3 regions of the Staphylococcus sp. Marseille-Q1834 genome follow, and region 3 is predicted to be linked to each of the others. Evidence: predicted binding sites of a transcription regulator. Region 3 holds the regulator's gene; each other region holds the start of a gene.

Region 1 (10,853 bases), 280 kb from region 3:
TACAATTGTGCACCGTAGAGACGAATTAAGAGCTCAAAAAATATTACAAGATCGCGCATTCAAAAATGACAAAATCGACTTTATTTGGAGCCATACATTAAAATCAATCAATGAAAAAGATGGTAAAGTAGGTTCCGTTACACTAGTATCTACTAAAGATGCCTCAGAACAAACATTAGATGCTGACGGTGTATTCATCTACATCGGAATGAAACCATTAACTACACCATTTAATAACCTAGGTATCACTAATGATATGGGTTATATCGTTACTAAAGATGACATGACAACATCTGTCCCTGGTATTTTTGCAGCTGGAGATGTAAGAGATAAAGGCCTACGTCAAATTGTAACGGCTACTGGTGATGGTAGTATTGCCGCTCAAAGCGCAATCGACTACATTGAAGAATTAAAAGATAAAGCAGAAGCGTAAGTATAGAATCAAGCTAGAATAATGCCTCGATGTACTTTTCATGAATGGTATTGTTCTAGCTTTTTTTATTTGAAAATGAAACAATAAACAAAACGATCTCATTAGTTACGTTCTCTTAAACATGTGATATTATGAAAGTAATTAAATATTTATGCATACATATTAGATATAAATATAGATTAAATGGGCGGTGTTCATAGTGATAAATCAAACAGGCAATGAAACAAGTGAAAAAATAAGTAAAAGCGAATTATTAGTAGTGACAGGATTATCAGGAGCAGGTAAATCTGTAGTCATTCAATGTCTTGAAGATATAGGTTTCTTCTGTGTAGATAATTTACCACCTATTTTATTACCGAAATTTGTAGAATTAATGGAACAAGGGAACCCATCGTTGCAAAAAGTAGCGATTGCTATTGATTTAAGAGGTAAAGAATTATTTACGTCATTAGTAGAAGAAATTGATGCAATAAAGAGTCGCAACGACGTCATCGTTGATGTGATGTTCTTAGAAGCGGATACTGAAAAATTAATTTCTAGATACAAAGAATCTCGTCGTGCCCATCCATTAAATGAAAATGGACAAATGTCACTCATCGACTCTATTCTTGAAGAAAGACAACTACTTTCTAGAATTCGTACTTTTGCAAACTATATTGTAAACACTACCGACCTAACAACTAAAGAATTAAAAGAGAGAGTTAAAAAGAAATTTAAAGATGAAAATTTCAAGTCATTTAGTATCAATGTGACAAGTTTTGGTTTCAAACATGGGATTCAAATGGATGCTGACTTAGTATTTGATGTTCGATTTTTACCTAACCCATATTATGTAGAAGACTTGAGACCGATGACGGGAGAAGATGAAGCGGTCTACAATTATGTTATGAAATGGAAAGAGACAGAAATTTTCTATGAGAAGCTAATGGATTTACTAAAGTTCATGGTTCCAGGGTATAAAAAAGAAGGAAAAGCTCAGTTAGTCATTGCGATAGGTTGTACAGGCGGACAACATCGTTCAGTAGCACTAGCTAAGCGTATTGGTCAAGAACTTGGAGAGATTTTTGATTATAATGTTTATGTTCATCACAGAGATGCACATATTGAAAGTGGCGTGAAAAAATGAAACAGTTAAAAGTTGTACTCATAGGTGGGGGGACAGGCCTATCAGTATTAGCTAGGGGATTAAGGGAATATCCAATTGATATCACTGCTATCGTGACAGTAGCTGATGATGGAGGAAGCACGGGGAAGATTCGTAATGAAATGGACATACCTGCGCCAGGTGATATTCGCAATGTAATTGCAGCCCTTAGTGATGTAGAACCTATATTAGAAGAATTATTTCAATATCGCTTTGAAGAACATCAAATTGAAGGGCATTCACTTGGGAATCTTTTATTAGCTGCACTTACTAATATTAAAAATGACTTTGGTCATGCGGTTAAAGAATTAAGTAAAATCTTAAATATTAAAGGGAAAGTAATTCCGTCTACAAACACTAATGTGATGTTAAATGCCATTCTAGAAGATGGAAAAATTGTTAAAGGGGAATCTAAAATCCCTCAAAAAAATAAAAGAATTGAGCGCGTATATCTAGAACCATCTAACGTAGAACCTATGGAAGAAGCCATAGATGCTCTTACTGAAGCGGATTTAATTGTGCTAGGACCTGGCTCTTTATACACTAGTGTCATTTCCAATTTATGCGTTAAAGGCATGTCAGATGCTATTCTGAGTTCAAAAGCGCCTAAACTTTATATTTCTAATATTATGACACAACCGGGAGAAACAAATAATTATGATGTTTTAGATCATATTAATGCAATTCATGATCATGCTGGCAAGCAATTTATTGATTATGTGATTTGTAGCGATGAGAAATATGATGAAGACATTTTAAAACATTATAAAAATCGTAACGCTCAACCTGTAGTTATGAATGAAGATGATTTAACTAAGAATAATATTAAGATTATTACATCTTCTCATTTAGTAGAAGTGTATGATCAATATTTAGTACGTCATAATAATAAAGAACTTGCTAAATTAATTTATGATTTAGCACTTGAATTAACTAGTACCATTCAATTCAAACCTAAGAAATAAGATGTCATTTTTACACTATAAAAATTATGATACAATAGAAAGCATGTGTTTATAAATGACGCGTTATGCTAACTTAATTCATTTTGGAATGTTAATTACATATATTTATGATAATGATTAGAAAGGAAGGTAAATAAGGCGATGAGTTTTGCATCAGACATGAAAAATGAACTAACACGTATAGAAGTAGATGAAAGCAACGCTAAAGCGGAACTTAGCGCATTAATCCGTATGAACGGTGCCCTCAGTCTATCTAATCAACAATTTGTAATTAATGTTCAAACTGAAAATGCGACAACTGCACGCCGTATTTACTCATTAATTAAACGAATATTTAATGTTGAAATTGAAATATTAGTACGTAAGAAAATGAAATTAAAGAAAAATAATATATATATTTGTCGTACTAAGGTGAGAGCTAGAGAGATTCTTGATGAACTTGGAATTTTAAAAAATGGTATCTTTGTACACGATATTGATGCAAGTATGATTAAAGATGATGAAATGCGTAGAAGTTATTTACGTGGAGCGTTTTTAGCAGGCGGTTCGGTCAATAATCCAGAAACGTCTTCATATCATCTAGAAATATTCTCTCAATATGAGAATCATTCTGAAGGATTAACCAAGCTCATGAATAGTTATGGTTTAAATGCTAAACATTTAGAACGTAAAAAGGGAAGTATCGCGTATTTAAAAGAAGCAGAAAAAATCTCTGAATTCCTAAGTTTAATAGGCGGCTATCAAGCACTCTTGAAATTTGAAGATGTGCGTATAGTCAGAGATATGAGAAACTCAGTCAACCGCTTAGTAAACTGTGAAACCGCTAATTTAAATAAAACGGTCAGTGCTGCAATGAAACAGGTACAAAGCATTCAACTTATCGATGAAGAAATCGGTATTGAGAATCTTCCAGACCGATTAAGAGAAATTGCTAAATTGCGTGTAGAACATCAAGAAATCTCATTAAAAGAACTAGGGGAAATGATTTCGACAGGTCCTATTTCTAAATCAGGCGTTAACCATCGCTTGAGAAAATTAAACGAACTAGCTGATAAAATACGAAGCGGTGAGAAAATAGAATTATAAATATGAAGAAGGGTATTTTTGAGTGGTAATCAAAAATATCTTTTTTATTATTGGAAAAAAGATTGTATTAAATATTTTTATGACTTAAATATACGGATTAGTAAAAAAATTTAGATAATAGTTTTGAGGAAAATACTTTCTTAAATAAAAAATAAAACGCTTTAATACCAGCGTTTTATCACAGATTTGATCCCCCCGAGAGGAATCGAACCTCTATTTTAAGAACCGGAATCTTACGTGCGATCCATTACACTACGGGGAGAGAATATTAAAAGCCAAATTTCTGTACTATTTGTAATTTTAAAAGTACAATCTGTATATATGTTTATAGTGTACAAAAAACTAAAAAAATGCGTCAATAGTTAATTTTTGACCATATTTGACTTTTGTTGTAAAATGAGGACAACAGTTAATTACAAGGAGGAAATATAAATGAATTTAATTCCTACAGTTATTGAAACAACAAATCGTGGCGAACGTGCTTACGATATTTATTCACGTTTATTAAAAGACCGTATCATCATGTTAGGTTCAGCAATTGATGATAACGTAGCAAACTCAATTGTATCACAATTATTATTCTTACAAGCTCAAGACTCTGAAAAAGACATTTATCTATATATTAACTCTCCAGGCGGTAGCGTGACTGCTGGATTTGCGATTTATGATACAATTCAACATATTAAACCAGATGTTCAAACAATTTGTATCGGTATGGCTGCTTCAATGGGTTCATTCTTATTAGCAGCTGGTGCAAAAGGTAAACGATTCGCATTACCTAACGCTGAAGTAATGATTCACCAACCATTAGGTGGCGCTCAAGGTCAAGCAACTGAAATTGAAATCGCTGCTAACCATATCCTAAAAACACGTGAAAAATTAAACAGAATTTTAGCTGAACGTACTGGTCAAAGTATTGAAAAAATCCAAAAAGATACTGACCGCGATAACTTCTTAACAGCTGACGAAGCTAAAGAATATGGTTTAATTGATAGTGTAATGCAACCTGAAGATCAAAATAAATAAGTTAAATTAATATTTAAAAGGGAGCGCCGAAAATGGCGCTCCCTTTTTTCTTATACTTATCTAGAATGTTTTGATGCTTTTAATAATAATCTAACTGATACACCTAATAATAGTATACCTATGACTAAGAAAAATATAGACATTATGATAATGGCTATATTATTTTCAAAAGCAAATATACCATTCAAAATAAGAAATATGCTTGCAATAATAAGCAAAATATAGGTTAACTTGTTGTCATTCATGGTATCAAACTCCTATGTTTACTTGCTAATTAAATCTTTAAGAGCTACCTTCAGGTTAGGGTATTTAAAATCAAAATTTAACGCATCAAGTTTGTTAGGTATCACTTTTTGCGTGTCTAACACTACTGTAGACATTTGTCCTAAAGCTGCTCTCATGGCAAAGGCTGGAACCCATGTTTCATGTGGTCTATGCATAACGCGACCAAGCGTATAACCAAATAAATTTTGACGTTCAGGAATTGGGGCTGCCATATTGAATGGCCCTTTAGCAGCTGGTTCATTAATCGTAAATAAAATAGCGCGAACTAAATCATCAATGTGAATCCAAGAATACCATTGACGACCAGAACCTAATTTACCACCTACAAAGAATTTATATGGCAATTTCATCATTGGGAGAGAACCTCCCTCTTCAGATAAAATCATACTAAATCTACCTAACACAACACGGGTACCAAAATCCTCAAATTGTTTAGCAATACGTTCCCATTGATACACTACATCTGATAGGAAATCGAATGGAAGTGTGTGATATTGCTCAGTATATGTTTGATGTAAGCTTGGAGGATAATATCCCATGGCACTTGCATTAAATAATACTTCAGGTTTTTTAGAACGATTTTTAAATAAATCCACTAAAGCTTGTGTAGATTGGATACGACTAGTCATAATCATTTGTTTATATGATTCAGTCCATCGTTTGTTTAATGATGCACCTGCAAGATTGATGACCACATCAATATCTGGAACTTGGTCTTCCCATCCATCTTTAGACCAATTTATATATGAAATTTTAGGCTCATCACTTTCTTTATCACTACGCGTTAAGATAGTGATATGCGCATCCTGTTTTTTAATTTCTTCAACTAAGTGGCTACCTACCATTCCTGTGCCACCGGTAATAAGATATTGTTTCATGTTTACACCTCTTTTGAATAGTTTTTAATTCTAATAACACATTATTTTGTTCAAATAATGTCCAATGATTAGTCAATAATATGTCATTTCCTAAGCTGTAAACCTGATTATTTCTTGGAAAATTTAAGATATAATAAAGAAGAACCTTCGCATACTATTAACATCTTTCAATTAATATTAGTATACCCATAATTAGCGAAGGTCAATTTTGATTCCCTTTAGTAATAACCCATACGTTAATCGTATGGGTTTATTGTATATCTATTATAGTACTAATAAAAAATTTTTAAGAGTAATATGATTAAAGGGATAAAAATAATTGATAACAGTAAAAAATCAAAGGACGATTTTTTATCCTCATCATAATGGTCATTATTGACCATCATCGACTTATGTGTAGTTTTACTTGTAGTGCTATTATCAAAGCCTTCTTTTGAAAAGGCTTCATGCATTTTTTATCACGCTTTCAAATATAGAATGAGATAACTTATTTAAATTTAGTGTTTGTTGGTACTTATGATGTTATCATATATAAGAGATTATATATGATATTTATTTTTTAACCTAAATTCTTTCAATATGATTTTTTAGGTAATTGCTGTAAAATTATATGCTACATTCATAGAAATACACCACTATGTTTAAATGTGGAAAATGATATGACTTAGAAAAAAATTAAGATGACGGAGGCAGACAATTAAAAATGAGTGGTATTTCAAAAATTATCAGTACAATTGTCATTTTACTTTTACTTATAGGACTAGCTTTTGCTATTTTCTCATTTGTAGATAATTCAAAACGTGGCAATGAACGTTTAAGTAATCAAACTACAGAAAAGCACAAAGATGATAAGGATAAAAAAGAAGATAAGAAAGACAAAAAAGAAAAGTCTAAAGATAAGGCGGATAACGAAAAAGGAACTCAACCAAAAGAGAGAAATACAGCACAAAACAATGAACAATATAATGCAGATATCGTTGATCAAGGCAATGTAGGAACACGACAAGCGCCTAAGACACAAGAAACACAAGAATCACAACAAACACGACAAACACAACAGGCTACACCATCTTCTCAACAAAATACGCAACAAGCGCCGCGCACGAGAGAAACAACGAATGATTCTAATACTAAACAACAAAAATCAACTCAAGACTCTACACAAAATAAATCAACAGATACTCAAGAACAACCAACACAGGAACGAGACGATGATGATAATGTAAATGACTCTTCTCAATCAAATGCTACACATTCTGGTTCAGCTTCAAATAATAATAACAACAATAATGAGACAGCAACTAATCAATCGTCAAGTGCCGATAGTACTCAACAGTCGAATACACAAGAAACTGCAACTCAACAAAAATCAACTCAACAGTCTGCTCAACGTAGTACTACGCAAACGCAAACTCAAAATCAAAGTCAACAATCACAGGCATCAAATGAAAACGAAAATTAAATTACTTAAAGAAATGCCCTTCACCATAAAAAGTTGGAGGGCGTTTTTCGTGTGGAAAGGTAATATTGATGCAAGATAACATGCCTCATGTATATGAACTTCTAATTAGAACATCCAATTAAGTAAAAAAGTTAATAAGATTGAAAGAATGACAGAAATAAAAATAGAAGAAAGACAACCAAAAGGACAACCACAACCATATTGATAATGAATAGGTGAAGAATGTTCAAAATCATCTTTTTCATTTTTAAAATAATTATCATCTTTATATCTGCGATCGGATGGGTCAATAACTTCAATTTTATCTCGTTCCTCTTGACTCATGTTCAATTCCTCCTCATATATTTACTTTATTTTAAACTAAAAATATTGCAAAAATAAAATAATAACAATTCGCATAATAAATCAAATGAAAGGGTAATATTTTAAAATAAGAAGATTTTAACACCTATATGTGAACGAAAAATGTATCAATTATACTCTTTAGGAATAATTTTACAGATAATTTAAAATATTAGAGTTTTTCTCTTGCATTTTCATAAACACAATAGTACTATTGCAAGTGTAAAGAGGTTAGATTTTGTCCCAGGTGGGACATAAAAAGTCAAACCAGTTTTTTATGCTATTGGTTACCTTTGATAAATAAAGGAGGAAGGTAGTAGTGAAAGACTTGATTAAAATTCAACAAAAGCTGATACCTGATTTAATAGATAAAATGTATCGACGCTTTTCTATCTTAACTACTATCTCAAATAATCAACCAGTAGGTAGACGAAGTTTAAGTGAGCATATGGATATTACAGAGCGTGTTTTAAGATCTGAAACAGATATGCTGAAAAAGCAAGATCTTATTCAAGTTAAATCAACAGGTATGGAGATTACAGACGAAGGCACCGAAGTTTTAAACCAACTCAATGATTACTTCAATGTTTATAGTGATGATAATCAACTCGCTTCACAAATCAAAACGGCATATAACATTAAAGAAGTTCACGTCGTACCTGGTGATGCTGATAATCACGAGAATGTAAAAGCTGAAATGGGTCGACAAGCTGGTCAGTTATTGGAAAATATATTGTATGAAGATGCAATTGTATCGGTAACAGGTGGATCTACTATGGCTAATGTAAGTCGAGCGATGCACTTATTACCATTCAACGTTTTCTTTGTTCCAGCTCGAGGCGGACTTGGTGAGAATGTTATTTATCAAGCCAACACAATTTCAGCAAGTATGGCTCAACAAACTGGTGGTTATTACACGACATTATATGTACCTGATAATGTAAGTGAATCGACTTATAATACATTATTGATGGAACCTTCTGTCGTACATACATTAGATAAAATTAAACAAGCAAATATAACAATTCACGGTATTGGTGATGCGCTGAAGATGGCGCATCGTAGACAATCGTCTGATGAGGTGATTGAAAGCCTTCAACATCACCAAGCCGTTGCTGAAGCTTTCGGTTACTATTTTGACGCTCAAGGAAAGGTTGTTTATAAAGTTAAAACAATCGGTTTACAACTTGAGGATTTAGAAACGAAAGAATTTATATTCGCTGTTGCCGGGGGTAAATCTAAAGGTGAAGCAATTAAAGCTTACCTAAGCATTGCTCCTAAAAATACAGTATTAATTACTGATGAAGCAGCAGCAAAAGTAATATTAAATAAGTAATAAAAAGTTAATCACTTTTTAAATATCATTTTAAAGGAGGCCATTATAATGGCAGTAAAAGTAGCAATTAATGGTTTTGGTAGAATTGGTCGTTTAGCATTCAGAAGAATTCAAGATGTAGAAGGAATTGAAGTAGTAGCAGTAAACGACTTAACTGACGACGAAATGTTAGCTCATTTATTAAAATATGACACTATGCAAGGTCGCTTCACTGGTGAAGTTGAAGTTATCGATGGTGGTTTCCGTGTAAATGGTAAAGAAGTTAAATCTTATGAAGAACCAGATGCAAGCAAATTACCTTGGGGCGATTTAGATATCGACGTAGTATTAGAATGTACTGGTTTCTATACTGATAAAGAAAAAGCAGAAGCTCACATCAATGCAGGAGCTAAAAAAGTTTTAATTTCTGCACCAGCTAAAGGTGACGTTAAAACAATCGTATTCAACACTAACCACAAAGATTTAGATGGTTCTGAAACAGTAGTATCAGGTGCTTCATGTACTACTAACTCATTAGCACCAGTTGCTAAAGTATTAAGCGATGAATTCGGTATCGTTGAAGGTTTAATGACAACTATCCACGCTTACACTGGTGACCAAATGACTCAAGACGGTCCTCACAAAAAAGGTGACAAACGTCGTGCTCGTGCAGCAGCTCAAAACATCGTACCTAACTCAACAGGTGCAGCTAAAGCTATCGGTAAAGTAATTCCTGAAATCGATGGTAAATTAGACGGTGGTGCACAACGTGTACCTGTAGCAACTGGTTCATTAACTGAAGTAACAGTTGTATTAGAAAAAGACGTTACAGTTGAAGACGTTAACAATGCAATGAAAAACGCTTCAAACGAATCATTCGGTTACACTGAAGACGAAATCGTTTCTTCAGACGTAGTTGGTATGACTTACGGTTCATTATTCGATGCTACACAAACTCGTGTAATGTCAGTTGGTGACCGTCAATTAGTTAAAGTTGCAGCTTGGTATGACAACGAAATGTCTTACACTGCTCAATTAGTACGTACTTTAGAATATTTAGCAGAATTATCTAAATAATTTAGAAGCCTAGTTAAAACAAACTTGTGCTCAGTACAACTGTCTTTTCAAAAATTCACTTGTACAAATTATAGAAATAAGTTAGCTTATGAGTAAGCGGGGAGCACTAACGCTTCTCCGCTTATTTTTATATCAATAATTCCTATTAGAGGAGGAAATTATAATGGCAAAAAAAATTGTTTCTGATTTAGATTTAAAAGGAAAAGTTGTTCTTGAACGTGCTGATTTCAATGTACCTTTAAAAGACGGTAAAATCACAAACGATAACCGTATTGTTCAAGCATTACCTACAATTAAGTACATCATTGAACAAGGTGGTAAATTAGTATTATTCTCTCATTTAGGAAAAGTAAAAGAAGAAAGTGACAAAGAAGGTTTAACTTTAAAACCTGTTGCAGAAGCATTATCTGAAAAATTAGGTAAAGAAGTCACTTTCGTACCTGAAACACGTGGTGAAAAATTAGAATCTGCAATTAAAGACTTAAATGAAGGCGACGTATTATTAGTTGAAAATACTCGTTTTGAAGATTTAGATGGTAAAAAAGAATCTAAAAATGATCCTGAATTAGGTAAATATTGGGCTTCATTAGGTGACGTATTTGTAAATGATGCATTTGGTACGGCTCACCGTGAACACGCATCAAACGTAGGTATTTCTACGCATTTAGAAACTGCTGCTGGATACTTAATGGAAAAAGAAATTAAATTTATCGGTGGCGTAGTAAATGACCCACATAAACCAGTAGTTGCTATTTTAGGTGGCGCTAAAGTTTCTGATAAGATTGGCGTAATTAAAAACTTAGTGAATATCGCTGATAAAATCCTTATCGGTGGCGGTAT
Region 2 (10,853 bases), 390 kb from region 3:
TTCGTACATATCGCCTACTGGTGTACTTGTACCGTGGGCATTTAAGTATTGAACATCTTTCGCTTCAATGCCTGCATCATCTAACGCAGCTTGCATAGCGCGAGAACCACCTTTACCTTCTGGCGCTGGTGCAGTGATGTGATATGCATCTCCTGTTGAACCATAGCCAACAATTTCAGCATAAATTTCTGCACCACGGGCTTGTGCTGATTCTAATGATTCAATAACTAAGATACCAGCACCTTCACCCATTACGAAACCATCACGGCCTTCTTGGAAAGGACGGCAAGCTGTTTCTTTATCATCATTTGTTGATAAAGCACGACTCGCGCTAAATCCTGCTAACGCCATATGTGTAATAGGTGCTTCCGTACCACCTGTAATCATTGCATCTGCATCACCGCGTTGGATGATTTTAAATGCTTCGCCAATTGAGTTTGTACCTGTTGCACATGCAGTCACAGTAGAACCATTTGGTCCTTTTGCACCTAAATCAATTGACACTTGGCCAGTCGCCATATCAGGAATTAGCATTGGCACGAAGAAAGGGCTTACTCTTCTTGGGCCTTTCTTTTGTAAAGTCGTATGTGCCACTTCAAACGTTTCCATACCACCGATACCTGAACCAATCCACACACCAATACGATTCGCGTTGTCATCGTTAATTGTTAACTTCGCATCTTCCACTGCTTGACGCGCAGCTACTACTGCGTATTGTGTAAAACGATCCATACGGCGTGCTTCTTTCTTCTCCATATGGTCTTCAATATTAAAGTCTTTAAGTTCTCCTGCTAAATGAACATTATAATCTTCAGTGTCAACGCGTGTAATTGTATCAATACCGTTCACACCTTTTAAAGCATTCTCCCAACTTGAATGGGCATCGTTTCCGATAGGTGATAATGCACCCATGCCTGTAATCACAACTCTTTTATTCTCAGTCATACATTATTTCCTCCTATTTACCCCATTTGATAACCATAGCGCCCCAAGTTAGGCCACCACCGAAACCTACTAATACTAAAGTATCATCGTCTTTAATTCTTCCATTTTCTAGTTCTTGTTGAATACTTAAAGGTATTGAAGCTGCAGAAGTGTTACCAAATCGATTAACAGAAACACTCATCTTTTCTCTTTCTATACCCAATCTTTCGCGTGCTGATTCCATAATTCTGATGTTCGCTTGATGTGGAACAAACATATCAATATCTTCAGATTGTAAACCAGCTTTTTCTACGACACGTGTAGACGCATTGCCCATAATTCTAACTGCGAATTTGAACACTTCACGTCCGTTCATTACTAGTTTACCAGTATCTTTGTTTAAGTATAAGTATTTTCCACCTGAGCCATCAGATCCCATTTCGTAACTGATGATGCCTCGTCCTTCAGATACTTCACCGATAACTACCGCACCAGCGCCATCACCGAATAATACTGCTGTAGAACGATCAGTTAAATCAGTAATCTTAGATAATTTATCTGCACCAACAACTAAAATATTTTTATAGTCACCAGATTGTACATATTGTTTCGCAGTAATCATTGAATACATAAAGCCTGAACATGCTGCCAATTGGTCCATTGTTGGCACTTTGCCTGTACCTAATTTCTCTTGTAACATATTTGCTACTGATGGGAATGGCATATCTCCAGTCGCAGTCGCAACAATAATCATATCTATATCAGTAGGTTCAATGCCTGCATCTGCAATAGCTTTTTTACTCGCTTCGTAAGCTAAATCTGACGTATCTTGGTCTTCACTTGCCCAACGTCTTTCTTTAATGCCTGTCATTTTTGAAATCCATTCATCTGATGTATCTAGAAATTCTTCGAAATAGGCGTTATCTACCACTTTATCAGGTGCATAAGCACCGAAACCTTTTATACCTACGTTCATGAACGTACACCTTCTTACTTCGTTTTTTAATACCAGGTATTAATTTAACACATTTTTTCTTCTCAACTCAAGTAGTTATACTTTTTTAGTCTTTCTTTTCTCTTTAAGAAAATGAATCAAAAATATAGCACGTCATTAATTTTAGAATAAATTTTAACACTTACTCTACTACCACTATACAAACCATTCGCTTTACATTAAAATAAAAGTATATAAATTTTGGAGGTCATTTGTATGAAACACCTCATCACATTTATCTGGGCGTTAATCTTAATGCAAATGGTTAACTTCGTGTTAAACAGTTTAAACGGTGGTGGCCCTTTAAACTTTATTACACCAGTCATTTTAGCAGTATTCATTACAATTATGATTGCTATCTTAGGCGCAATGATTAAACCAAACGATTATGCCCGTAAAGGTAACAGACATATTTAATATTACTTATTAAATAGTTCAAAAGTACGGTTGATGTAACTTCTAATGTTCCATCAACCGTATTTTTTCATTTACTTTATAAATGAATTACTAACCCTTACCAACATCATTTGATTAAGCTATACTTTGATTAAGCGAATCCCACAATATGCAGAAACACATTGGAGTCACCCCCAAAATAAAAACCTAGAAAGTGCGTATCACACTTCCTAGGTTCTTTTCATAACTCATTATTCATTCTCAGGTTTTTGTACATCGAATGTTAATTCGTGATTGTCATCTAAACCGACATTCACTACAGTACCTTCTGGTAAACTTTCTCTAATCATCATACGTGCTAATGGCGTTTCAATTTGACGTTGTACAAATCGTTTCAATGGTCTTGCACCAAATTGTGGTTCATATGCTTCTTCGCCTAACCATTTTTTAGCATCATCAGATACTTCAATTGAAATACGTTGATCCATTAAGCGAATGTTTAATTGAGTTAAAATTTTATCAACAATCATACTCATATCGTTAATAGATAATGGTTTGAACAATACAATATCATCCATACGGTTTAAGATTTCAGGTTTAAAGAAGGCATGTAAGCTATCCATTACAGCTTTTTCAGTGTCTTCAGTAATTTCACCACTATCTTTAACGTTTTCAAGTAATACTTGTGAACCAATGTTACTAGTCATAATAATGATAGTGTTTTTAAAGTCCACGCTACGTCCTTTAGAGTCAGTTAAACGACCTTCGTCTAAGATTTGAAGTAATACGTTGAATACATCACTATGTGCTTTTTCAACTTCATCTAGCAAGATGACTGAATAAGGATTACGTCTTACCGCTTCAGTTAATTGACCGCCTTCATCATGACCTACGTAGCCTGGAGGGGCACCAATTAATCTAGACACAGAGTGTTTCTCCATATATTCACTCATATCAATTCTGATCATGTGTTTTTCAGAATCGAATAATGAAGCAGCAAGTGATTTAGCTAATTCAGTTTTACCTACACCAGTTGGACCTAAGAATAGGAAACTACCAATTGGTCTGTTAGGGTCTTTAATACCTGCACGTGCTCTAACTACAGCGTCAGATACTAAGTCTACGGCTTTATCTTGACCTACTACACGCTCGTGTAAGATATCGCCTAAGCTTAATAATTTTTCTCTTTCAGTTTCAACTAATTTAGATACTGGAATACCAGTCCATTGACTAACAATGTCGCCGATTTCTTCGTCAGAAACAACTTCACGAATCATACGTTCACTGTCGCCTTGTTCATCTTGATATGCTTCCTCAAATTCTTTTAATTCTTTTTCCAATTGAGGAATGGTACCATATTGTAACTCAGCTGCTTTTTCATAGTTACTTTCAGTTTGTGCATCTTCTAATGCTTGACGACTACGGTCTAATTCAGCACGTTTTTCTTGTACTTTCGCAATTTTTTCTTTTTCTTGTTCAACACGAGATTGTAAAGCAGCTTGTTTTTCTTTTTCATTAGAAAGTTCTTCTTGTAACTCTTCTAAACGATGTTTACTTGCATTGTCAGATTCATTTTTCAATGCACTTTCTTCGATTTCTAATTGCATTACACGACGGTTAACTTGGTCTAATTCAGTTGGGTTTGAACCCATTTCAGTACGAATTGTTGCACACGCTTGGTCGACTAAGTCAATCGCTTTGTCGGGTAAGAATCTATCCGTAATGTAACGATCTGATAATTCAGCTGCCGCTACTAAGGCACGGTCTTGAATTCGTACCCCATGATACACTTCGTAACGTTCTTTCAAACCACGTAAGATTGAAATAGTGTCTTCAACATCTGGTTCACTTACGCCTACTTTTTGGAAACGACGTTCTAATGCAGAGTCTTTTTCAATATATTCTCTATATTCATTTAAAGTAGTAGCACCAATACAATGTAATTCACCACGTGCTAACATCGGTTTCAACATGTTGCCAGCATCCATTGCGCCGTCAGTTTTACCCGCACCAACTAACATGTGGATTTCGTCGATGAATAAGATGATACGTCCATCAGATTCTTTTACTTCTTTAAGCACTGCTTTAAGACGTTCTTCAAATTCACCTCTAAATTTCGCCCCAGCAACTAAGGCACTTAAGTCTAATTCAAAGATGGTTTTATCTAATAAAGATTCAGGCACATCTTTTCTTACAATACGTTGCGCTAAACCTTCAACAATCGCAGTTTTACCTACCCCTGGTTCACCGATTAACACAGGATTATTTTTTGTTTTACGACTTAAGATTCGAATTGTATTACGAATTTCTTCATCTCTACCAATGACAGGGTCCATTTTACCTTGGCGTACTTCTTCTACTAAGTCACGACCATATTTCTCTAAAGCTTCATAATTTACTTCTGGATTTTGTGAAGTCACATGATTTCCCCCTCTAACTTTAGTAATAATTTCTTTCACTACTTCTTCTTTATTACCTACAAATTGTTTAGTGATGTCATCAATATCCATTGCAGCACGTAAGATATGTTCCATTGAGATATATTCATCTTCATATTCTTTCATATACGATTCAGCTTTATTTAATAACTCATTTGCCTTTGAACCGATATATTGTCCATATTGAATGTTATCTCCTTGTACTGAAGGATAATTTTTTAATTTATTTGTATACGCTTGATTTAATTCATCTGTATCTATATTTGCGCGTTCTAATATACTTTTAAATAAGCTATCAGTTTCTTCTAAAGTTCCTTTTAATATAGCTTCAATTTCAATATTTTGTAATTCATTTTCTTTACTCAATTCAACCGCTTTTTGTAGTGCGCCTTGAATTGCATATGTCATTTGATTAATATCCAAATTTATTCACCCCTACTTATTTAATAAGAGCAAGGTCAAATACTTCTGTTTGACTTTGACTTTCTTTGACCTTAATTACATTATAGACCTTCTTTGACTATTAAGCAACATTTATACTCAACTTTTTTTATTTTTTGAAAATGCGTGCCACCACTGGTCTCACGTGTTTTCATTATTATCTTTCACTTCATGTTTTATCACATTGTGCTCACAAATAAACATCAAATTTTTTACCTTCACAGTATAATAGTCAAACTTTGTCTAAATAAATGAAAACAAAAAACAGACCAGTTCAATGAGTCGTTTCACTCTACTGGTCTGTCACTATTATTAATTTTTTGTATTTTTCTTAATTGCTTTAAGAATTTCATCAGATAATGCTTCAACACCACTATTTTCTAAGTGAACACCGTCTGAAGCAAAGTATTCTGAATGTCCTTCTGAACGTTTATACCAATCGACTAAGGTAACATTCTTATGTGTTTTAGCTGCATCAGCTAATTGTTTATTAACATTGTCTTGCCAATCTCTTGGTACGCGTGTATTAACTAAGTAAATTTGCGCTTTACCAAATTTACTAATCAATTGATCAAGCTCTTCCTTAGTAAAGTCACCATTTGTACCGAGTTCTAAAACAACCTGATCGGAAGGTTTATTATAATTGGTATAGCTATTAGCCACGGTTAATGCCTCTTGTAAATGGCGTCCAACTTTACCGTCAATCGTAGCTTTTGGAACTTGAGATTTGAATGTTTCTCCAATATCAACCATTACAGAGTCCCCAATTAATACTGGGCTAATATTTGTATAAACTTGGGTTTTTTTCTTACTCTTAGTTGATGAACCATCAAGTTTAATATTTTCTCCTGGCATCATTCTTACTAAATATTTGTCCGTTTCATTCGTATTAAATGAATTTGCTTTATCCGCTATTTCATCTTTTCCAAAACGGTCAAAAGCACCGGCAAATATCAACAGTAATGGAATAGTTAACACTATTGTAACGATAGTTCTAATAAACTTAGGTCGTCGTAAACGATTGAATGAGAAAGCTTTAACCCCTTCTCTTCTAACTGGCGTTTCTACATAACGATAAGACAATTCAGCGAATAGAACAGTTAAGATAACATCAATAATATAGACATAAGTTGGAATTTGCCCATCCGTATAGTGAATATGTACGAAACTGATAACCGCAAAGTGCCATAAATATAAACTATAAGACCGTTTACCAATATAAACGAGGACTGGATGACTAAGTATCCTTGCTAATATTGAAGTGGGATGAACCACGCTTGCAATAATAAATAATGTCATGCCTGAGATGAGGTAGAATCCTCCATTATATATCCATGAACTATTATCGCTTACTGTAAAGAATAATATAATTAACATGACCAAACCGGCGATACCCACGCCATCAATTGTTCGTTGTAAAACAGCTGGTGGATTCGCTTTTAATTTAAAAGGTGGCCACATAAACGCTAATATCACACCAAGTAACAATGTTTGTAAACGCGTGTCTGTACCGAAGTAAACACGAGAATATCCTACATTTGGTTGTGAAATGATCACCATTGCTAATAGTGAGATTAGCGATACAATCCAAAATATCAATGTAACATTTCTATACTTTTTAATCGTTAATAATAAAATGACTAACACGAATGGGAAAAATAAATAAAATTGTTCTTCAATAGCTAAAGACCATAAGTGTTTAAGCGGCATAAATGAAAATTGTTCAAAGTAGTTTACATCTTTTGCAATGTACCACCAGTTTGAAACATAAAATAATGCGGCTAACATATCATGTTTCACTCGAACAATTTGTTGCGGTTCAAATATTAATGTAGCTAATCCTACCACAAGTAAAAGTGCTAAAACAGCAGGAAGTAAACGTTTAATACGTCGCGTCCAGAACTGTCTAAGATTAATAATGCCAGTTTCTTCGTATTCTTTTAATAGTAAACTTGTAATCAAGTAACCAGAAATTACAAAGAATGTATCTACACCTAAAAAGCCGCCTTTAAGCCATTGTCGATTTAGATGGTAAATAATAATACCAATAACAGCGATTGCTCTTAAACCATCTAACCCAGGCATGTAGCGCATTTTAGTCTTACGATGCTTACTTTTGTTTAACTCTAGTTTCATTGTTCACATTCTTTCCCTGTAAAATAATAAATTTCATATAAATTCATTACATTTAAAAGCACTGCAAGTTAGGATAAAACGTAAGCCGATGATCATCAACATAAGTGAATATGAGTTACTCTAAGTTTTCAAATATCAATGTGTATGATTGTCGTGTTTTATACTGAGGTGCCTGAACTTCAATGCACGATATAATACTGTATGTTCTTTAAATTAAGTTCTCGACTAGCTTATTACATTATAAATATATTTCTTAAAAATTTACTAAATATAACTTTCTTTATGTATCACTTATGATATAAGTCCTATGTATTGTAGTATAACCTATAAACAAATTCAATTTATATTACAATAATGTCATTCTGTTAACATTGTTTCTTTTTGAAACTGATATTTATTTTATTCATTTGTCTGTTATTTGGTACTGCCTTTTAAAGAAAATAAAAAACAATAGTACAACGTTTATGTGTACTATTGCTTCAGCACCAAATCTAGCTCACGCCTAAGGCAATCTTAGCGTATCTAGACATCATATCTTTATTCCATGGTGGGTTCCAAACGATATTCACTTCTGTATCTTGAATTTCAGGAATTTCAGCTAATACAGTTTTAATTTGTTCAATAATTTGTGGTCCAAGTGGACAACCCATTGATGTTAATGTCATTTCGACTGTACATAGACCGTCGTCATCAACATTCACTTTATATACTAAACCTAAATTAACGATATCAATACCTAATTCAGGGTCAATTACCATTTCAAGTGCACCAAGGATACTATCTTTTAATGCTTCTTCCATTAGTATCACCTCTCAATATTATCTTTCCCTTAATATATCAAATATCCGACAAAACGCCAATAAAATGCTATGATACTACTAAACAAGAAATTTGATGATATGTTACTCAAGGAGAAATTTATGGAACCTTATTTAATTTGTTTAGACTTAGATGGAACATTATTAAATGATAATAAAGAAATCAGTTCATATACAAAACAAGTTTTGACAACATTGAAGAAGCAAGGACACCGTATCATGATTGCGACTGGCCGTCCTTATCGTGCGAGTCAAATTTACTATCATGAACTTAATATGGATACACCTATCGTTAATTTTAACGGTGCCTATGTCCATCATCCTAAAGCTGATGATTTTGAAACGACACATGAAGTGTTAGATGTTGATTTATCTCGTAACATGATTGAAGCACTTCAGAAAGCGAATGTGACGAATATTATCGCTGAAGTTCGAGATCATGTATTTATTAATAATCATGACCCACGTTTATTTGAAGGCTTTTCAATGGGAAATCCTAAAATCCAAACGGGTAATTTATTAGAAGAATTAGATGAACCCCCTACTTCTATTCTAGTTGAGGCGGAGGAAGTCAATATTCCACGTATCAAACAAATGCTAACGCGCTTCTATGCTGAGAATATTGAACATCGTCGTTGGGGAGCACCATTTCCTGTTATTGAAATCGTGAAACGTGGTATAAGTAAAGCACGTGGCATCGATCATGTGAAAGACTATTTAAACATTGACCCATCTCGTATTATCGCTTTCGGTGATGAAGATAATGATATCGAAATGATTAAGTATGCTAAATATGGTATCGCTATGGATAACGGTTTAGATGAATTAAAACATATCGCTAACCATATTACGCATTCTAATAATGAAGATGGGATTGGACGTTATCTCAATGATTTCTTTGACCTAAATATGCCTTATAAAGGATAAATGTTGATGATAAGTGAGACAGAATTTAATCATTAAATTTTGCCTCACTCTTTTTATGATATAGATAATGGAGGTTTATATATGACTAAGATTATTGTTATCGGCGCTGTAGCTGGAGGCGCAACGTGTGCTAGCCAGATTCGTCGACTAGACAAAGAAAGTGACATTATTATTTTTGAAAAGGACCGCGATATGAGTTTCGCGAATTGTGGTTTACCTTACTACATCGGTAATGTTATAACTGAACGCAAAAAAGTCTTACCTATTACACCTGAAACATTTAAAGATAAGAAAAACATAACTGTAAAAACGTATCATGAAGTAATTAGTGTAGATGATAAATCGCAAACTGTGCGTGTATTAAATCATCAAACAGGCGAAACATTTGAGGAATCATATGACAAGTTAGTTTTAAGTCCTGGTGCAAGCGCAAATCACCTAGGATTCGATAGTGACATGATATTCACATTGCGTAACATGGAAGATACTGATGCAATCGATGACTATATTGAACAATACCAAGTTAAGAAAACTTTAGTTGTAGGTGCAGGTTATATTTCTTTAGAAGTAGTTGAGAATTTGCATCACCGTGGATTAAATGTGACATTGATTCATCGCTCTGAACAGGTAAACAAATTAATGGATCAAGATATGAATCAACCTATTTTTGATGAACTCGAGGCAAATAACATTGCTTATCGCTTAAATGAAGAAATTGAAACAATTGAAGGAAAAACGGTAACATTCAAATCTGGACGAAAAGAGGATTACGATTTAATCATTGAAGGCGTAGGAACACACCCTAATACTAAGTTCTTGAACTCATCAAATATTAAGTTGGACGACAAAGGATTTATTCCGGTGAATGATAAATTTGAAACGAATATTCCTAATATTTATGCATTAGGCGATGCTATTACGTCTCATTATCGTCACGTAGACTTATCAGCGCAAGTGCCATTAGCATGGGGTGCACATCGTGGCGCAAGTATTATTGCGGAACAACTCGCTGGTAATAACAAGGTGACGTTCAAAGGTTATCTCGGCTCTAATATTGTGAAATTTTTCAACTATACCTTCGCTAGCGTTGGAGTGAAACCTTCAGAATTAGATCATTTTAATTATGAAATGGTTGAATTAAAAGGTGGAGCTCACGCTGGTTATTACCCAGGTAATAGCGATTTGCACTTACGTGTCTATTTTAATAAAGAGAATAGACAATTATTACGTGTAGCTGCTGTAGGCAAGAAAGGCGCTGATAAACGTATAGATGTATTATCTATGGCCATGATGACAGGCGTTACTGTCGATGAACTTACAGAATTTGAAGTAGCATATGCGCCACCATATAGTCATCCCAAAGATTTAATCAATATGATTGGTTATCAAGCTCGCGATATTAAATAAAACAAAACTCGAAGACACGAGATAGTATTCCTAGTAATTCCTATCAAGTGACTTCGAGTTTTTATATTATTAATTTTAAAATCTATCCTAAACCAAACATTTTAGTTATAGGTCCCCATGGTAAAATAACGCCTAATGCCATTGTAATAATGATTAGCACTATTGTTGACCAGAATAAACCATGACTTGCTTGGCCTTTTTTTCTTTTAGCAATCGAAACTTCCATTAAAGCTACGACGCCAAGACCACAAAGCATTTTTAACGTTAGTAACATATGATTGCCACCACCGCCATGACTCGCTGCCATGAACTCTTGAATTAAAAGCCAGAAGCCTGAGAATAATGTAAACAACATAAATACTCTTAATGCCA
Region 3 (10,853 bases):
CCGTAATGTAGAGTACATTTAATTTTTGTGATAGCGATGCACAAATTTGTAATAACAATGTAGACTTACCGATACCTGGGTCACCACCGATAAGTACTAATGAGCCGCTAACAATACCGCCACCTAAAACACGGTTAAATTCTTTAGATTCTGTTTGAACTCTTGGTGTTGCTTCATGCTTAATATTGTTTAATTTTTGTACTTTAGCGCTAGACTCTTTAGCTTTAACGCCATGTTTAGGGTTTGCAGCTTTTTCAACTATTTCTTCCATTTGGTTCCATGCACCACAATTTGGACATTTACCCATCCATTTAGGTGTTTGGTAGCCACAAGCCATACACTCAAAAATCACTTTCTTTTTGGCCAAAATTGCACCTCCGATTTTTCTATGAACAAATCTATTTTATATGTATCGATTAATAATGACAAATGTAAAGATAGAAAAATAAGTGGCGCAGAAGTCTAATATATCATTAGAGCAAACTACACCACTGCTATATAAAAGCGAGGTCAAGACTTACTACTCGTCTTGACCTCGTATTATCATAATTAAATTTGATAAATCATTTACGCTTCAACGTCAGATGTTGTTTCTTCATCAGTTACGTCGTCATTATTTTTTTCACGAATATCATATTTAAATTCATTACCATCATGGTCGATGATAACTTCTTTACCTTCGATTTGATTACCTTCTAGGATTAATTCGCTTAAGTTATCTTCAATTGTTTTTTGAATCGCTCTGATTAACGGACGTGCACCGTATTCTGGATCATATCCTTCATCAGCAATTTTTTCTTTTGCTTTATCCGTTACAATGATATCAATATCTTGTTCTGAAAGACGTTTAGTTAATTTATTAACCATCATTGTTACGATTTCTTTCAATTCATCTTTAGTAAGTTTATGGAAGACGATGATATCGTCAACTCGGTTCAAGAATTCTGGGCGGAAAGCATTTTTCAATTCTTTCATCATTGTTTTACGAATTGTTTCGTAATCATGGCCCTCAGTGCCACCACCGAAACCAGCGAAACGTTGGTCTTGTAATTCTTGTGCACCTACGTTTGATGTCATGATAATTACTGTATTACGGAAGTCAACTTGACGCCCTTTAGTATCAGTTAAATGACCATCGTCAAGAACTTGTAACAAGATGTTAAATACATCTGGATGTGCTTTTTCGATTTCATCGAATAAAATAACTGAATAAGGTTTGCGTCTTACTTTTTCAGTTAATTGACCACCATCATCATGGCCTACATAACCTGGAGGCGCTCCGACTAAACGACTCACTGCATGTTTCTCCATAAATTCACTCATATCAACGCGAATCATAGCATCCTCTTCACCGAACATTGACTCAGCTAATGCACGAGCTAATTCTGTTTTACCTACACCAGTAGGTCCTAAGAAGATAAAGCTACCAATTGGACGTTTAGGATCTTTCAATCCAGCACGAGCACGACGCACTGCTTTACTAATAGAAGTGACAGCATCGTTTTGCCCAATAACACGTTGATGCAATGTGTCTTCAAGGTTTAATAAACGATCAGATTCTGTTTCGTTAATCTTAGTTAATGGAATACAAGTCCAACCAGCAATCACTTCAGCGATGTCTTCTTGAGATAATGAAGTAGATTGGCCACCTTGAGATGTTTTCCATTCATTTTTAGCATCTTCATATTGTTTTTCTAATTTAGTTTGTTTATCACGTAAGTTTGCTGCATTTTCGAATTCTTGTGCATGAACAGCAGCATCTTTTTCGTTTTTCACTTTTTCAATTTCTTGTTCAATTTCTTTTAAATTACTAGGTGTTGTATGATTTTTTAATCTTACTTTAGAACTAGCTTCATCAATTAAGTCGATTGCTTTGTCTGGTAAGAAGCGATCAGAAATATAACGATCACTTAATTTTGCAGCCGCTTCAAGTGCTTCATCTGAAATGTTAATGCGGTGATGTGCTTCATAACGATCGCGTAAACCTTTAAGGATAGCAATTGTATCCTCTACCGTAGGTTCGTCCACTTGAATAGGTTGGAAACGACGTTCTAATGCTGCATCTTTCTCGATGTTTTTACGATATTCATCTAATGTAGTAGCACCAATGCATTGTAATTCACCACGTGCTAACGCAGGTTTCAAAATATTTGATGCATCAATAGCACCTTCAGCGCCACCAGCACCTACTAATGTGTGTAATTCATCGATAAATAGAATGACATTACCTGCTTGATGAATTTCTTCCATTACTTTTTTCAAGCGTTCTTCAAATTCGCCACGATATTTTGTACCCGCAACAACTGTACCCATATCTAATGACATGACACGTTTATTTTTTAATGTTTCAGGTACTTCATTATTTACAATTGCTTGTGCTAAACCTTCAGCAATTGCTGTTTTACCCACACCAGGTTCACCGATTAAAACTGGGTTGTTTTTAGTACGACGGCTTAATACTTCAATCACACGTGTAATTTCTTTATCTCTACCAATAACTGGATCTAACGTTCCATCTTTAGCAATGACTGTTAAATCACGCGCTAAACCATCTAATGTTGGTGTGTTATTAGATTTATTTACTGTAGCATTTTTATTGCTCATTTCTGGGCTACCTAATGCTTTCACTACTTGTGCACGTGCTTTTGTAATATTTAAATCTAAATTGGCAAAGACGCGTGCTGCTACGCCCTCATTTTCACGGATTAAGCCTAATAAAATATGCTCTGTACCTACAAAGTTATGGTGTAGCTTTCTAGCTTCATCCATAGATAGTTCAATCACTTTCTTCGCTCTTGGTGTGTAATGAAGTGTGCCTGTTTGCTCTTGGCCGTGACCAATGAGTTTCTCAACTTCTTCAATCACTTTATCTTCTGTAATATTGAAGCTCTCTAAAACTTTAGCTGCGATACCTTCAGGTTCTTTCATTAAACCAAGTAATAAATGTTCTGTACCTATATTTGAATGGTTCAAACGGATTGCTTCTTCTTGCGCATGTGCCAACACACGTTGTGCGCGCTCAGTTAATCTACCAAATAGCATATCGTTCTATACCTCCTATTTTGTATGTTCTCTTAAAATATCTGCTCGACGTTGATTGACAGATACCGTTTCATCTTCGTCATTGTATAAGAATGCGGATTGTATGCTAACCATTAGCTCATTAAATTTAAAATTATTTAACGATAGATAGCCTAAATCTACGCCTAATTTCACTTCACTTAATCTATAAGACGCTTCTTCCATTGATATCATTCGGCTATTCTGTAATATGCCTAATGAACGATATATACGATCTAATGTTTCAAGTTCATTATATTGAGTTAATCGTTCACGGATTTGTTTTTCTTCATTAATAATCTGTTGAACAACTTCTGTTAAATTATCAATAATTTCTTCTTCAGTTTTACCAAGTGTAAGCTGATTTGAAACCTGATAAATATGTCCGTAAACTTGTGAGCCTTCTCCATATATACCTCGAATCGTAAATCCAAAACGATTAATTGTTTGAGCGATACGATTCATTCTTTTCATAATAGATAGGCCAGGTAAATGAAGCATGACACTTGCTCTCATACCCGTACCTACATTAGTAGGGCAAGTCGTCAAATAACCTAGATGCTCGTCATAACTTATATCAAGCTTTTCATCGAGCTGATCATCAATTTCAGAGGCCTGTTGATATAACTCATGTAATGATAAATCACTTCCCATTGCTTGAATGCGAATATGATCTTCTTCATTAAGCATGATACTCATCGATTCATCATTATTTAATAACACCGCTGAGGCAGGTTGTTTAATTAATTCAGGACTAATCAGATGTTTTGCCACTAGTTTCATTTTATTTTGTTGATCCATAGTATCTAGTCTCATCAATGTTAACTCAGGTAATGCGTCTTGAACTTCATTAATCACTCTAAAACCTGATTGCTCAGATGGAAACATTAATGGGTGGACATGATTTTCTAAATTACGCGCTAACCGAATACGTGACGACATAACGATAGGCGCTTCAGAAGTTTCTTTCATCCAATCACTAATGTGAGGGTTGATATCACTCATGACGTCCCACCTCGCTCTCATCTTTTAAGGCTTTAATTTCATCTCTAACCACAGCAGCCTCTTCGAAGTTCTGTTCTTCTATTAATATATTTAAATATTTTGTTTTTTCTTCAATCTGTTTTTTTATAGCAAGTTTTTTATGTGAAGAGCGAGGTGTTTTACCTATATGTTCAAATTGTCCACCTTGTACTCGCCTCACAATATCTATAATGTCCTCTTTGAATGTAGCATAACAGTTTGCACATCCAAATTTCCCTACATGCGCTATATCTTTTAACGTCATATTACATGTTGGACATCGTTTTTCTTCTTGAAAAGCCACTTCGTGAAAATTAATTCCATGTTTAGTAGCAAGATGTTGTAAAATTTGTTTCACCACAAATGCTTCTTCTATATCATCTTGAAACTGGGAATGTGACGACGTATGTTCATTTTGATGCCATGGATTATCTCCTTGCGCACAAATCGAACAGACCCACTTTTCAGAAGCGCCTTCTTTACTTTTAACTGTGAGTTTAACCTCTGCTTCATTTAAATGACAATTTTCGCAAAGCACACATAGACACCTCGCTTTTCTCTATTAATAGTAATTAATAATTGGTAACAAACGTTTTAAAATATTTGCTCTAATAATATCTCTAGCAACCACGTCCATTTTTAACGTTTCACGATCGACAACAGCTTGTATCATTCGAGCTTCTCTTTCAGTAATTAGATTTTTATCTAATAGACCATCTAGAATGTAATACGCTTGTTGTTGTGAAATAGATGGCCCGATAAGTTGCATTAGGTGATTAATATACCCCGTTGCATCTTTATTTTCAATTTTTGTGATTCGGATGTAACCTCCGCCACCACGTTTACTCTCTATTTCATAGCCATGTTCATTTGTAAATCTTGTTTTAATCACATAATTTAATTGAGAAGGTACACAGTCGAAACGTTGAGCAATATTTGCTCTTTGAATTTCTACCACGTCTTCATTAGTTTCTTCAAATAATTTTTTAATGTATTGTTCTATGATGTCAGACATGTTGTGCATGATTTACCACCTCTTTTGACCTTCTTTGACTATATTATATGAGCATCTTTGACCTTTTTCAACCAATTTGTTTTTATAATTTTAAAAATTATGATGTTACTTACACTAATTTATTGTATTATATAAGGTAAAATAAAAATTTAAAGGAGTAGAATCATGCATATTCTTATTGGGATTATAGGGATAATTTTCTTTTTAGCACTTGCATTTTTATTTAGCTCTGACAGAAAAAATATCCGCTGGCAATATGTTGGAATATTGCTTGTTATCCAACTTATTTTCGCGTTTATTCTATTAAAAACAACAGTAGGTATTACAGTCATTGGTGGAATCTCAGAAGGATTCAATTACTTATTACAAAAAGCAGCAGAAGGGGTTAATTTCGTATTTGGTGGATTTAAATATGTAGATCCTAAGAACCCACCATTCTTCTTTAGCGTATTATTACCAATCGTATTCATTTCAGCATTAATTGGTATCTTACAATACACTAGAATTTTACCTTGGATTATTAACGTGTTAGGTTTCTTAATTTCTAAAATTAATGGTATGGGACGTTTAGAATCTTATAACGCAGTAGCCGCTGCTATTTTAGGACAATCTGAAGTTTTCATTTCATTAAAACAACAGTTACCTTACATTCCTAAACAACGTTTATACACATTAACCGCTTCAGCAATGTCTACAGTATCAGCATCAATCATCGGTGCATACTTTACATTGATTGAACCTAAATACGTTGTAACAGCCGTTGTTCTAAACTTATTTGGTGGTTTCATTATCGCTTCAATCATTAACCCATATAAAGTTAATGAAGAAGAAGATAAATTATTAGTAGATGAGAGCGAAACGAAGAAACAATCTTTCTTCGAAATGTTAGGGGAATACATTTTAGATGGATTTAAAGTTGCCGTTATCGTTGGCGCTATGTTAATCGGTTATATCGCTATCATCGCATTATTAAATGGTTTAGTAAGTGGTGCCTTTAGTTTAGTATCTGGTGGTACAATTAAATGGGATTTCCAAACTTTAATTGGATTTGTCTTTGCTCCATTAGCATTCTTAGCTGGTGTACCTTGGGAAGATGCTGTTAAATCAGGTTCAGTAATGGCAACTAAATTATTATCTAATGAATTCGTTGCGATGCAATCATTAGGTCACTTAAAAGGTATCTCTGAACATGCGAAAGGTATTACTTCAGTATTCTTAGTATCATTCGCTAACTTCAGTTCAATCGGTATCATTTCAGGTGCTATTAAATCACTTAACTCTGAGAAAGGTGACGTCGTAGCCCGCTTCGGTCTTAAACTTTTATTCGGTGCGACATTAGTTTCATTCATCTCAGCAGCAATCGCTGGATTCTTTATTTAATATAGAGTTTAAATAAACCTAGAACTTTTCACTATGTAGAAAGTTCTAGGTTTTTATTTTTGAAAAAGGAGGCACTCATTTTGAGCGCCTCCTAAGAATTTATATTACTTAACCATGTGATCAATAAAGTACTGTGTCACTCTATAATCATCAGTTAATTCAGGGTGGAATGATACCCCTAAATATTTGCCTTGTTTAACGGCAACAATCTTGTCACCTACAGTACTCAATACTTCTACACCATCTTCTACGCTAGAGATATGTGGCGCACGTATAAATACACCATCTATATCTTCAGCAATGCCTTTAATATCAAGTTCAGCTTCAAAACTATCAACCTGTCTACCAAATGAATTACGTTCAACGGTAATATCCAATTTTTTTAAATATCCTGTTTCACCTTCGACATCTTTCGCAAGGACAATTAATCCTGCACATGTACCAAACATTGGTAAGTCAGACTGTTGTAACTTTTCCTTAAAACCATATAGATCCATAAGTCTTCTCAAAGTAGTAGATTCACCACCAGGAAGAATTAAGCCATCTATTTCATCTAATTGTTCAACCTTTTTTACTGCAATACCTTCGTGACCACTTAATTCAATATGTCGAATATGTTCACGCACGGCACCTTGTAATGCTAATACACCAATTTTCATAGCTTACCAACCACGCTCTTGCATACGTTCTTCTAATGAAATTTTGTTCATATCTAAACCTTTCATAGCAGTACCTAATTCAGCTGCTAATTTACCGATTAATTCATAATCTTGGTAATGAGTTGTAGCTTGAACAATAGCTTTAGCAAATTTCTCAGGGTCTTCTGATTTGAAAATACCTGAACCAACGAATACACCGTCAGCTCCTAATTCCATCATTAATGCAGCATCTTGAGGTGTTGCTACCCCACCAGCTGCAAAGTTAACTACTGGTAAACGGCCATTATCTTTAATTTGTTTTAACACTTCATATGGTGCACCTAACTCTTTAGCGTAAGTCATGATTTCATCATCATTCATTACTACTAAACGACTTACTTCAGAGTTAACTTTTCTCATATGTCTTACTGCTTCAACGATGTTACCAGTACCAGGTTCACCTTTAGTACGTAACATTGCTGCACCTTCACCAATACGACGTGCTGCTTCACCTAAATTACGGCAACCACAAACGAAAGGTACTGTGAATTGATCTTTTCTTAAGTGATATTCTTCATCAGCAGGAGTTAACACTTCTGATTCATCAATATAGTCTACGCCCATTGCTTCTAACACGCGTGCTTCAGTAATATGACCAATACGTGCTTTAGCCATAACAGGAATAGATACTGCATTCATAACTTCTTCAACAATCTTTGGATTAGCGCTACGTGCTACCCCACCAGCTGCTCTGATGTCAGATGGTACACGTTCTAAAGCCATAACTGCTACTGCACCTGCTTCTTCAGCAATTCTAGCTTGTTCTGCATTGACAACGTCCATAATAACGCCGCCTTTTTGCATTTCAGCCATTCCTCGTTTAACTCTATCTGATCCAACAATTTTAGACATATCATTTACCCCTTTTCCGATTGATTAAATCTATTTTAAGTTATAAACTGATATTTAAAAAGGTACAATTTATTTATAAAATTAGGGGCCAGTTTACTATGTCTAATAAACAAAAATTATATATTTCACTTTATGAAAAGTTAAAAAACCAAATTATCGAGGGTCAGTATCAAGCCAATGATAAATTCCCATCTAAACGCCAATTAAGTGAACACTTATCTTTAAGTCATACTACTATAGAACACGCCTATCAACTTTTGTTAGATGAGGGATTTATATATTCAAAACCACGTTCAGGTTATTATGTTTCAGATATTCAAGCCCTTCCTATCGTTAATACAAATGACTTTCAAATAAATACTGACAAAGAAGAATACATCGAATCTCACTATCAATATGCTTTTAATTTAGCTGAAATTGATGCAGAATATTTTCCTCTTCATTTATTTAGAAAATATGCTAAAGAAGTATTTGAAGATAATCAATTAGCGCTTTTAGATAAGGGCGATATACAAGGAGAGTTGTCATTAAGACAACAAATCGCTCATTACTTATTTAATAGTCGTGGCGTGTCTTCTCATCCTAAACAAATCATTATAGGTTCTTCGACAGAACAACTATTAAATATGGTCACAGAATTATTGAAAGATTCCTCATTTATTATAGAAAAGCCAAGTTATCCTCCTATTAAACAAGTATTAGATAAGAAAAATCATGATTATATCCAAGCTACAGTAGAAAAAGATGGCATAAACACTAATCAAGTTATTCATTCAAATAATGATATATTATATATTACACCTTCTCATCAATTTCCAACTGGCTATGTGATGAATTTAAAAAAAAGAACCCAACTGATTAAATGGGCACATCAAAAAGAAGAACATTATATTATTGAAGACGACTATGATTCAGAATTTAGATACTATGGTAAACCTATACCTGCTCTACAAAGTTTAGATAAAAACGAAAAAGTCATTTATATTAGTACATTTTCAAAATCATTATTTCCAAGTTGTCGTATTGCTTATCTTGTACTTCCAAATAAATTATTACAAAGATATTATGACATGCCACATAAAGAAAGTAATACGGTTCCCGTTCATATTCAACACATTATAGCTAATTTCATGGCTTCAGGTAGCTTTGAGCGACATTTAAATAAAATGAGAAGAATATATCGGGAGAAACTAGATTATATACTTAAACGTTTAAAACCATATAACGATCAACTACTCGTAGAAGGTGCGCTTACGGGGATGCATTTTACTATCAAAGTTATAAATGGTCTCACATTAAAAGAATGTATGGAAAATGCAGAACAATTAAGTTTAAAATTAAAAGTCTATCATTATGACAATATCGTACAAAAACATCCAAAATTTATATTAGGTTTTGGAGGTATACCAAACGACGAATTAGAAACACATACAAACGCATTAATAAAAGCATTAACTATATAAGAAAAGAAAGGTGAAGTACGAATCATTTTAATTACTGATTTGTGCTTCACCCTTCTTTTAGACATAAAAAAAGAGACCTTGCGGTCTCGATATTGGCTCATCGCATCCATACGATTTAATTGCCTGGCAACGTCCTACTCTAGCGGAACGTAAATCCAACTACCATCGGCGCTAAGGAGCTTAACTTCTGTGTTCGGCATGGGAACAGGTGTGACCTCCTTGCCATTGTCACCAGACAAGTGAATGATTATACATTCAAAACTAGATAGTAAGTAAAGATTTTGCGTCGCAAAACTTTGAAAAAATTGATTAAGTCTTCGATCGATTAGTATTCGTCAGCTCCACGTGTCGCCACGCTTCCACCTCGAACCTATTAACCTCATCATCTTTGAGGGATCTTATAACCGAAGTTGGGAAATCTCATCTTGAGGGGGGCTTCATGCTTAGATGCTTTCAGCACTTATCCCGTCCATACATAGCTACCCAGCTATGCCGTTGGCACGACAACTGGTACACCAGAGGTATGTCCATCCCGGTCCTCTCGTACTAAGGACAGCTCCTCTCAAATTTCCTACGCCCACGACGGATAGGGACCGAACTGTCTCACGACGTTCTGAACCCAGCTCGCGTACCGCTTTAATGGGCGAACAGCCCAACCCTTGGGACCGACTACAGCCCCAGGATGCGATGAGCCGACATCGAGGTGCCAAACCTCCCCGTCGATGTGAACTCTTGGGGGAGATAAGCCTGTTATCCCCGGGGTAGCTTTTATCCGTTGAGCGATGGCCCTTCCATGCGGAACCACCGGATCACTAAGTCCGTCTTTCGACCCTGCTCGACTTGTAGGTCTCGCAGTCAAGCTCCCTTATGCCTTTACACTCTATGAATGATTTCCAACCATTCTGAGGGAACCTTTGAGCGCCTCCGTTACCTTTTAGGAGGCGACCGCCCCAGTCAAACTGCCCGCCTGACACTGTCTCCCACCACGATAAGTGGTGCGGGTTAGAAAGCCAACACAGCTAGGGTAGTATCCCACCAGCGCCTCCACGTAAGCTAGCGCTCACGCTTCAAAGGCTCCTACCTATCCTGTACAAGCTGTGCCGAATTTCAATATCAGGCTACAGTAAAGCTCCACGGGGTCTTTCCGTCCTGTCGCGGGTAACCTGCATCTTCACAGGTACTATGATTTCACCGAGTCTCTCGTTGAGACAGTGCCCAAATCGTTACGCCTTTCGTGCGGGTCGGAACTTACCCGACAAGGAATTTCGCTACCTTAGGACCGTTATAGTTACGGCCGCCGTTTACTGGGGCTTCGATTCGTAGCTTCGCAGAAGCTAACCACTCCTCTTAACCTTCCAGCAC

What was found. Region 3 encodes CtsR, which represses protease genes until heat stress. Its sites were predicted from a motif close to ATGGTCAATAAAGGTCAAACA; they were not measured.
Region 1: the regulator CtsR is predicted to act here: its motif matches at 3,995-4,015, upstream of clpP (ATP-dependent Clp endopeptidase proteolytic subunit ClpP).
Region 2: the regulator CtsR is predicted to act here: its motif matches at 5,228-5,248, upstream of clpB (ATP-dependent chaperone ClpB).

The regions. Positions count from the first base shown of each region.
Region 1 is NZ_CAKASN010000001.1:330,421-341,273, reverse strand. It holds gene trxB (thioredoxin-disulfide reductase) at 1-433, shown strand, start outside; gene rapZ (RNase adapter RapZ) at 636-1,559, shown strand; gene LIX58_RS01810 (gluconeogenesis factor YvcK family protein) at 1,556-2,542, shown strand; gene whiA (DNA-binding protein WhiA) at 2,684-3,628, shown strand; tRNA gene LIX58_RS01800 (tRNA-Arg) at 3,819-3,890, opposite strand; gene clpP (ATP-dependent Clp endopeptidase proteolytic subunit ClpP) at 4,061-4,654, shown strand; gene LIX58_RS01790 (hypothetical protein) at 4,711-4,899, opposite strand; gene LIX58_RS01785 (TIGR01777 family oxidoreductase) at 4,918-5,817, opposite strand; gene LIX58_RS01780 (DUF4887 domain-containing protein) at 6,521-7,279, shown strand; gene LIX58_RS01775 (hypothetical protein) at 7,385-7,603, opposite strand; gene LIX58_RS01770 (sugar-binding transcriptional regulator) at 7,941-8,957, shown strand; gene gap (type I glyceraldehyde-3-phosphate dehydrogenase) at 9,006-10,013, shown strand; gene LIX58_RS01760 (phosphoglycerate kinase) at 10,177-10,853, shown strand, end outside.
Region 2 is NZ_CAKASN010000001.1:224,034-234,886, forward strand. It holds gene fabF (beta-ketoacyl-ACP synthase II) at 1-945, opposite strand, end outside; gene LIX58_RS01225 (beta-ketoacyl-ACP synthase III) at 959-1,900, opposite strand; gene LIX58_RS01230 (YjzD family protein) at 2,135-2,335, shown strand; gene clpB (ATP-dependent chaperone ClpB) at 2,566-5,175, opposite strand; gene LIX58_RS01240 (acyltransferase family protein) at 5,506-7,329, opposite strand; gene LIX58_RS01245 (metal-sulfur cluster assembly factor) at 7,821-8,129, opposite strand; gene LIX58_RS01250 (Cof-type HAD-IIB family hydrolase) at 8,250-9,074, shown strand; gene LIX58_RS01255 (CoA-disulfide reductase) at 9,156-10,481, shown strand; gene LIX58_RS01260 (YisL family protein) at 10,564-10,853, opposite strand, start outside.
Region 3 is NZ_CAKASN010000001.1:612,794-623,646, forward strand. It holds gene radA (DNA repair protein RadA) at 1-367, opposite strand, end outside; gene LIX58_RS03145 (ATP-dependent Clp protease ATP-binding subunit) at 568-3,042, opposite strand; gene LIX58_RS03150 (protein arginine kinase) at 3,058-4,065, opposite strand; gene LIX58_RS03155 (UvrB/UvrC motif-containing protein) at 4,058-4,621, opposite strand; gene LIX58_RS03160 (CtsR family transcriptional regulator) at 4,646-5,107, opposite strand; gene LIX58_RS03165 (NupC/NupG family nucleoside CNT transporter) at 5,264-6,478, shown strand; gene pdxT (pyridoxal 5'-phosphate synthase glutaminase subunit PdxT) at 6,583-7,137, opposite strand; gene pdxS (pyridoxal 5'-phosphate synthase lyase subunit PdxS) at 7,141-8,028, opposite strand; gene LIX58_RS03180 (PLP-dependent aminotransferase family protein) at 8,127-9,491, shown strand; rRNA gene rrf (5S ribosomal RNA) at 9,613-9,727, opposite strand; rRNA gene LIX58_RS03190 (23S ribosomal RNA) at 9,797-10,853, opposite strand, start outside.